DNA from 2 places in the Paenibacillus sp. KS1 genome. Region 2 is predicted to be linked to the other one. Evidence: predicted binding sites of a transcription regulator. Region 2 holds the regulator's gene; the other holds the start of a gene.
The links. Region 2 encodes LexA, which represses DNA repair genes until DNA is damaged. Its sites were predicted from a motif close to CGAACATATGTTCG; they were not measured.

Region 1 (4,438 bases), on a different contig from region 2:
GGCCGTAGAGAACATGTTCGCAAGGTAGATCCCTACGGGATTGTGCATATCAAAGGAACATGGTCGATGGTGGCTTATTGTCATCTTAGACAGGGACTTAGACATTTCCGACTTAGTCGCATACAGGATTTAGAACTGCTGGATGAATCATTCACTCGTCCGCCCGACTTCTCCCTACAGTCTTATCAGCCGACAGATGATCGCCAGCTCCTTGTACGTGTACTTCTGCACGCCGCTGCCGCTGAGCGTGTGAAGGAGCAGGGATATTTCTTTATCGATACCATGGAGGAACATCCAGAAGGGGCACTTGTGACATTGCGAGTGAGACAACCTGAAGATGTGCTTGGTTGGATTCTAGGGTGGGGTTCGGCAGCGGTTGTATTGGAACCGGAGTCGCTTAGAGCCCTTGTCCGCTTTGAGGCAGAAAAAATATTGCAGCAGCTAAATCGCTACTGACATACTGTTGTCAGTAGCGTTCGCGTATAGTAGGGGTATATTCGTTCGAAGGGAGCTTTTACTAATGACAAATATGACCCCACATCAGTCACTGTTAAGCCTGGAGGAATCAGTGAAGCAGGTTGTACAGGAGCTTGATCTTTATAGTATGGAGGAGATTACACGTAAGCCAAGCGAGGAGGAGTGGTCTCTCGGGCAGGTCTATATGCATTTGATCCGCTCTGCGCTCTTTATGCATCTCCGTCAGGTGGAAGTGTGCCGCGACATGACTGTAGATGCAGCTGGCAATGACCAGTTGGAGAAGACGCATCAGGGCAGTATGGCCTTTGCGGCTGGGAGCATTCCTCCTATTCGTGTGAAGGTGCCAGCCTCTCCAGAATATACGCCACCTCAGCCTGCCAGCAAGGAGGAGGTTGTAGAAGGCATGCAGGCAGTACTGCGACGCATGAACGAGCTTGAACCTGTTATTGCCTCGATTCCAGAGCATCATAGAACGATGCATCCAGGCTTCGGCTACTTGAGTGCGATGGAATGGTACTTGCTTGTGGATATGCACTTCCGTCACCATGCTCTGCAGCGGGGACGCCTGGCGGAATTTCTCCGGGGAACTCCATCAGCCTCGTATTGAATTAGCATCGGAGTATCGGATGCTCTAAGGTGCGCGATTGCGAGATGAAGGAGCATGGCGTGATACTGCTATATGCTAGCGATAGGTTTATAGCGTAAATAAGGTAGGGGGGACGCTGTCTGGTGTCTCCTCTTGGTGCTGCTCGCTTATCTGCTCGATACAGGAGGGATCGTCCACTCGTGTATTCCCCACCTTAGCGCTGACTGGATAGGCCTCCATTAGCTTAGACGGATAGGGAAGGAGAACGGATTGAAGCTTCCCGGTGTCGGTCATTCGGCGATCAAGCCAGAATGACAGCTGATCCTCTGGTAAAATAACCGGCATTCGATCATGAATCGGCTCCATCAGCTCGTTCGGAGTCGTCGTGATGATCGTACAGGTGCTGATTTTCTCCCCATTGGGTTTGACCCATGTGTCATATAATCCTGCCATATTGAAAATACCACCATCAGCGCGTCTAATACGCATAGGCTGCTTCGTTCCATCTGGATTGCGTTTCCATTCATAGAAGCTGTCTGCTGGTATAACACACCGCTTCCGCTGGAATGGGAGGCGGAAGGCGGGCTTGTCCCGAACGGTTTCGGCGCGTGCATTAATTGTTCGTGCAGCGAACTTCTCGTCCTTCGCCCAAGCTGGAATGAGGCCCCACTTAAGCGGTCCAAGCCGCAGCTTCGTTCCATCGTGAATCAGGGCAGGTACTTGCTGGCTCGGCGCAATATTGTAGCGCGGCTCATGGAAGGGTACGAGGGCTCCTGAATCAAGCAGATAATGCGCCATTAGCTGTTCAATGGTCACGGTTAATGTATATCGGCCACACACGTTACGTTTCTCCTCTCTTGTCCGTTCTATCCTATGGTGACCCCATCATACCACATTCTCTTTCTTCCCGTGAGGTGATCCCTCAGTCACATGCAACGACTTAAACTTTACATACATTCAGCGTGAATTTGGATTTATACGCAATCCGCAGTAGATCCTCACCTGCTCGACGCCATTCGATCCGAATTTTCAAAATCTCCCTGTTGAAAAGAGAATGTACGTTCGGTATTCTGAGTATATAAGAACAAACGTTCTCAGTGGGGTGAAGGGTGTATGGATGGCAAACCGAATAAATCATGAGAACGAGTTATTATGTTGGCAGATTGTCAATCGTTCTATGCGAGTGTGGAGAAGGATGCACACCCTGAATATAAGGATCGTCCGTTAATTGTAGCGGGCGATCCTGCTCGTTGTTTCGGGCATCGTACTGTAGGCTTATCCAATAGCCAAGAAGTATGGCCTCACAACAGGAGAGCAGCTTTGGCGAAGCCATAGGGAAATGCCCAGACCTTATTATTGTTCAGCTTCGTATGGATGAACAGCATTTGGATGTGACGGGCAGCCTATTACTTGCATAACGAATGTACGTTCGGAATATAATGAGAATATACGTTCTCATTTTACGATTGTGTATGTAATATGATTTATAAATATTGGAGGGCTTAATGTGAGTCAGAAAAGGGAAAGGGTTATATTTTTGGCCGATTGCGAAAGCTTCTATGCAAGTGTAGAAAAAGCAGACCATCCAGAATATCAAAATAAAGCAGTAGCAGTAGCTGGTGACCCTACACGTCGTTCAGGGATTATTCTGGCCGCGTGCCCGATCGCTAAAAGTTTTGGTGTGACATCAGCCGAACGGTTGGGTGAAGCACTCAAGAAATGCCCCGATCTCATCATTATGCGTCCTCGTATGCAGCATTATATCGATGTTTCATTGATGATTACTCAGATTTATGAAGAGTTTACGGATTTAGTTGAAGTGTTTAGTATTGACGAACAATTTTTGGATGTGACAGCCAGTCAATCCATTTTTGGTGATCCAATCACCATTGCGAAGGAAATCCAGAAACGAGTAATGCTCCAGACAGGGGTGCGGATTCGAATTGGCATCGGTACCAATAAAATATTGGCTAAGACGGCAACGGATATTTGGGCCAAAAAAAATAAAAGCGGTATTTTTACTTTGCATCCATCCGACGTTCCCACCATGCTGTGGAAAGAGCCCGTTCATAAAATGTTCGGTGTTGGATCTCGAATGTGCAAGCATTTTGCGAAACTAGGGATCGTTACGATTGGGGATATTGCGAGAACTCCATTGCCTCAGCTCAAAAATAAATTTCGAGCCCGTTTCGGCAAACAGTCGGATATTCATGCCGAGGTGATGTGGCGAACTGCGAACGGCTTGGATGATAGTCCGGTAACACCGGGTACATTTCAAACACCTCCCAAATCGATTGGTCACATGATGACCCTGCCCAGAGATTATGTGCATTCTACGGAGATCGATACCATCCTGTTGGAGTTGACGGAGGAAGTCTGCCGAGATTGTCGGATAAAAGGGTATATGGGCTGGGTCGTAACCGTAAGCTGCATGTGCAGCCCGTATGAAGCGCCCACAGGATTCTCACGCCAAATGAAAATGCCGGATCCGACGAATCATACAAATAAAGTATTTGATATGGTCAAGCGAATTTTTTATCAATATTGGGATCGAATGCCTGTACGTCGTGTAGGTGTTATGCTAAGCACATTGGAAGATGACCAGCAGTATCAACTAACGCTCTTTGAAGATCAAGTCAGAGCTAGAGCGCTGGATAAGGTGACGGATATGATTAAGGATCGATATGGCAATGCGGCAATTATCAGAGCTTCTTCTCTTACCTATGCAGGTCAAGCGGTAGAGAGATCCCTGAAAATCGGGGGGCATTATAAATGAGTAAAAAGCTCGAGAAGAATGGTCTTTGGGAGTCCAGCCGGATGATGTTACCGCAACATCGGGAGGCTCTGTTGAGAAGGCATAGTGATACGTCAAGCGGGGAGTTAAACCAGCCAAAGAGGGAAGATATTGAATTAATGCGCGATTATGTTCTACTTTCGGTGATGTGTACGATGGTAACTAAGAAAATTCACGAAATGAAGGGATCCTCTGAGACATTGAAATCTCTGTATACCAAGGCTGCTCAAATCCTTGCAAATGATATCTCTACCGACCTGTCCAAAAGAAGACAGGAGATGTTGAGAAAAGAAATTCGTATTGTAGATGAAGAGAAGCATGATAGTACAATGATATTACACTATGCGTACCATGGCTATGAGGATAGCTTTCATATAACGAAAGAGTACATGAAGATGGAGATAAGCAGAAGGTTAGCTCGATACACGGACAGACTTACCACTAAATTAAGCAACTTAGTTGAAATAGAGCCGCGTTATTAATCGAGTCAAGAGAAGAAGAAAGAGAGCACCTGAGCCTAATTTGACTTCTAAGCCTGACAAAGCCATAACGAAGAATGCCAATTTCCCCAACTCGGGACT
Region 2 (4,438 bases):
ATCGGATTTCTCTATTTTTTCGAGTCTTTCTTCGATGTATCTTCGAATTCAATCTTATGTTGATTTGCGAAGGAACGAAGACGTTCCCCCATTGCATTCGTATCATAACGATTCAGCACTCGCGAGAAAATCCAATTCGCACCTTTCCCCGTGTGTTCAATAACAACATAACCAGGTTGGATCGCAATTTTCTTCATATCCTTTGCAGACAGAGTACGGAGACGATTCCAGCGAATCGTAGATACCTCACCTGCTCCAACACGAAGAAATGGTCTTCTCAGGAATAATATAATCCCCAATCCGACGTAACACACGATTGTGATCCAATATAGAGTTGGATATTGATTGTCCGTAATGATACCGCCCAACAATCCATACATAATGGCGAAGGCGATTAAAGCGATTGGCATAATGAAGCTGCGTCCTTTAAACTCTTCGTGCGCAGGCTTGCCAGCAGCGAACGTCGGTTTGCCTTGCTTCATTCGCTGTTTGTTTAACTTTTCACTATTTTGACGGACTTTACGTTCCCAACTGCGAGACATGAATTCGCAACCCCCTGTATAGTAAACGAATAATGTGAATCCATCGTTATCGATGAAGGTTCATTTAATGAACGATCCCGTTCGATCCAGAGTTATCTGTTCCTTCTTCATCTTCTACATAGCGAATAGTGTCTAATTGATTGCGTACCTGCTTGCGGAATAGAACCAAATATTCCTCGCGCAGTTTCGCGCGTTCTTCCATTTCCTCATCGCTCAGCCCCACTGTCTTATGTTTGCGGGCCAATTCATTAATTCGTGCAATAAGCTTGTCGATATTCATCAGGTACCTCCATGTGTGTAAGCATATGTTCTACTTTGACATGGAGGTAACAGCTTGTCAAGCAAGCAGCAAGAAAGCTTTTATATCGCAAAAAAGAGGCCTCTTCGGGCCTCCAACCGTCTGCTCTTATGTATAGGAATGCAAAGCTTCTCAACCGTAAATTCGACAATGACCCCGACTCATCGGATCGGAACGAGCAATACTTCTCCTGCCGGTAAGATATCACCTTTCAATTGATTCATCTCAACGATTTCATATATAAACTGACGTGTATCCGTATGTTCTGGCTTATAAGAGGATGCAATCCCCCAGAGTGTATCTCCAGGCTGAACAAGTACGCGCTCCACAGCAGCTCCATTTACAATTTCCGTTTGGCTTTCATCCATGCCAAGCGCTTGAACAATGCTTCCACAAGTAATGAACAACAATACAATCAGGCTCATGATGAATCGAACACGTAAAGGAAACAAACGCTTCTTCTGAATAGGTTGTGAAGCTGTTGTCGACACCTTATAGATTGAACGATATGTTGTATACATCATAAATGAATCATCTCCCAAACACTTGTTCTGTTATCTTGTATAATTTAATCTAACACGAACACACGTTTGAGTCAATATTTTTTTAGAACGTTCGTTCCCCTCTTTATATTATCGAAAAATAAGCATTTAACCTCATTTAACTTTCTCTTGTTTCTCTCTCGTAATTTACGAACTTCTCACAATCTTTTTCTGCAGAATCTTTAGAACTTATGTTTGTACGAACGGAGGTTCTGTGGTATAATTTTGTCAAAAGAGTATTCATTGGAGTTGATACCCTTGTCTAAAATATCAAGTCGTCAACAAGCTATCCTTGATTTTATACGTGATGAAGTTCGAGCTAAAGGTTATCCGCCTTCTGTTCGTGAAATAGGCGAAGCCGTTGGTCTAGCATCCAGTTCCACTGTTCACGGTCATCTTGATCGACTCGAGAAGAAGGGATTCATTCGACGTGACCCTACGAAGCCTCGTGCTATTGAACTGCTTAGCCATGATCAATCTGAACGTTCAACAGACTTCTCTCGCTCCTTCGCACGCGTGCCGGTCGTTGGGAAAGTAACTGCAGGCGAGCCAATTACCGCAACAGAGAATATTGAAGATTACTTCCCTCTTCCTATGCATATGGTGGGAGATGACGAGAATGTATTTATGTTGTCGGTCATGGGTAATAGCATGATTGAGGCTGGTATACATAATGGCGACTTTGTCATCGTACGTCAGCAGCAGACTGCGAACAACGGTGATATCGTGGTAGCCATGACTGAAGAAGATGAAGCAACGGTTAAGACTTTCTATCGTGAGAAGGATCATATCCGCTTGCAGCCTGAGAATCCAACCTATGAACCGATTCGCTTACAGCATGTAACGATTCTGGGCAAAGTTATTGGTTTGTTCCGTGATTTTCATTAAGACATTACATTGATGCCTCGTTCTCTTCTTTTCATGAAGGGAGCGGGGCATTTTGCTTTCTCATTATTTCATATCATTTACTGAACAGTACCTGAACAATCTCATCTAGAAAAGAAGCAGTACCTTTCTTTTGCAGGAGTGGCCTTATGAACAAGACCGGGCATAACGATAACCCAATACGGAACACTTCTGTTTGCATCCATATTTGGCCTATTAAGTTGGAAGTTAAAATTAACGCTCTTTTCTATTCATAAAATTCGACTTCCTCTCCTTATCCTCATCGAAACAACTTCACCACCACTGTTCACTCTTTTGAACCCTGTTTTCGAGAGATTTATACCACATCGAATATATACACACATCAACTTTAGCAATAAATATTTATTGTATAACAATAATTTTTTATTGACTAAAAGCATGTATTTGAATAGGATAATACCTAATGATACACCTCGTATAACTGTTCAAAATTCATTTTTCACGAACACAAGGTAGGAGATAACTATGAATAACTTTTTCAAACTAAAATCATTCCTCAATTTTGGCTGGCACCAGGCAATGTCCTGCTTGTTCCCCGCTTATATTTTCGCGATGTTGGCACTCACGAAGGTCATTGACATTCCATTCATGCATCGCTATGATTTCCTATTGCTTGTTTGTATCTTGGCGCAGTTTCTAATGATCCGGTTTGGGATAGAAACAATGGATGAATGTAAAGTAATCTGTATGTTCCATTTCATCGGTCTTGCACTTGAAATATTTAAAATCCACATGGGATCATGGGGCTATCCGGAAGACGGTTGGTCTAAAATACTGGGTGTTCCTCTATATAGCGGATTTATGTACGCAAGTGTGGCAAGTTACTTATGTCAAGCGTGGCGACGACTGCAGGTCAAGGTAAATCGATACCCTTCTGCTTGGTTAACGATTCCGCTAGGTGCGGCGATTTACTTCAACTTCATGACTCATCACTTCATTTACGATTTGCGTTGGGTTTTGATGATTTTGCTATTCGTCATCTTCTTTAGAACCTACGTGGAATATACCGTATTAGGCGTGACACGAAGAATGCCGATTGTTCTGTCGTTCGTCTTAATCGGATTTTTTATATGGGTGGCTGAAAACATCGGGACTTTCTTGGGCGCATGGTATTATCCACATCAGACGAACGGCTGGAATCTCGTAAAGTGGGGAAAATTCAGCTCATGGTTTTTGCTTGTCATCGTTTCCTTCATGATCGTCGCCCATCTGAAGCATGTAAAAGGAGGACACTTCAAGAGAAATAGTCATACTCGCTTCAATGAGTCGACATTTCAGAAGTAAAACACAACCTTTTAAATACAAAAGCAAAAAACCTAGAACCCTAACAGCTCTAGGTTTTGTTACAGTATTCCTTGAATTGCTACTAAAAACTCATATAAGAAATACCCCGCGAACCCAAATAAAATCAGTCCTGCGATAATAGACATCCGCTTAATCATAGTCCGGCTCATGACTCTTCTCGTGACAGCCACAATGGCAAGCAACCCAACATCATGGAGGAGGATACCAGCTAATATTCCTGCACCTACGATTAGAAATTTTGCCGGTTGTGTCGTATCATACGAATCAGATAGCACCGCACCAAAAACGGAAATCCAAAACACAAGATTACCTGGCGATATAGCGACGAGCAGTCCATTTCGGTAGGAACTGAAAAATGATGCATTCGGTTTATCGCCAGTCAATGTAATGCCTTGATCCGAGTTTTTGATGGAATCATAGCCTAAATAAATTAAAAAGCATGCTCCGATAACCCACATAGGGATTTGAATAACAGGGATGGCAAGCACGGAAGCCAAGCCCATATATAAGGCAACGATTAATAAAAAATCAATGGTCATCCCACCTAATCCAACAGCCCAGCCATGCATAAATCCCTTTTTCATCCCTTGCTTTGTCATTTCAACGGTCATGGCACCTACAGGCATTGCAACGGCAAGCCCCGCTAGTAAATACGTGAAGAAAAGATTCAATTTCCAACACTACTTTCTATATGTAATAGTTGCTAGTCAATATACACTATACTATATAAATACATAATATTATATATTTATGCATGACAAACTTGAAAATATTTAGGCAAGTTGACACATACTAAAAATGAACCACTATTGATAGTGTATGTA

Region 1: a site for LexA is predicted at 2,115-2,128, ahead of BBG47_RS01900 (Y-family DNA polymerase). Genes of this name have one in related genera too.

What each region holds. Positions count from the first base shown of each region.
Region 1 is NZ_MAIS01000003.1:86,931-91,368, forward strand. It holds gene BBG47_RS01885 (helix-turn-helix transcriptional regulator) at 1-456, shown strand, start outside; gene BBG47_RS01890 (DinB family protein) at 521-1,084, shown strand; gene BBG47_RS01895 (SOS response-associated peptidase) at 1,172-1,903, opposite strand; gene BBG47_RS01900 (Y-family DNA polymerase) at 2,216-2,398, shown strand; gene BBG47_RS01905 (DNA polymerase IV) at 2,571-3,839, shown strand; gene BBG47_RS01910 (YhjD family protein) at 3,836-4,339, shown strand.
Region 2 is NZ_MAIS01000024.1:65,625-70,062, forward strand. It holds gene BBG47_RS10485 (hypothetical protein) at 12-542, opposite strand; gene BBG47_RS10490 (DUF896 domain-containing protein) at 607-822, opposite strand; gene BBG47_RS10495 (LysM peptidoglycan-binding domain-containing protein) at 1,002-1,364, opposite strand; gene lexA (transcriptional repressor LexA) at 1,641-2,270, shown strand; gene BBG47_RS10505 (DUF817 domain-containing protein) at 2,775-3,593, shown strand; gene BBG47_RS10510 (LysE family translocator) at 3,653-4,285, opposite strand.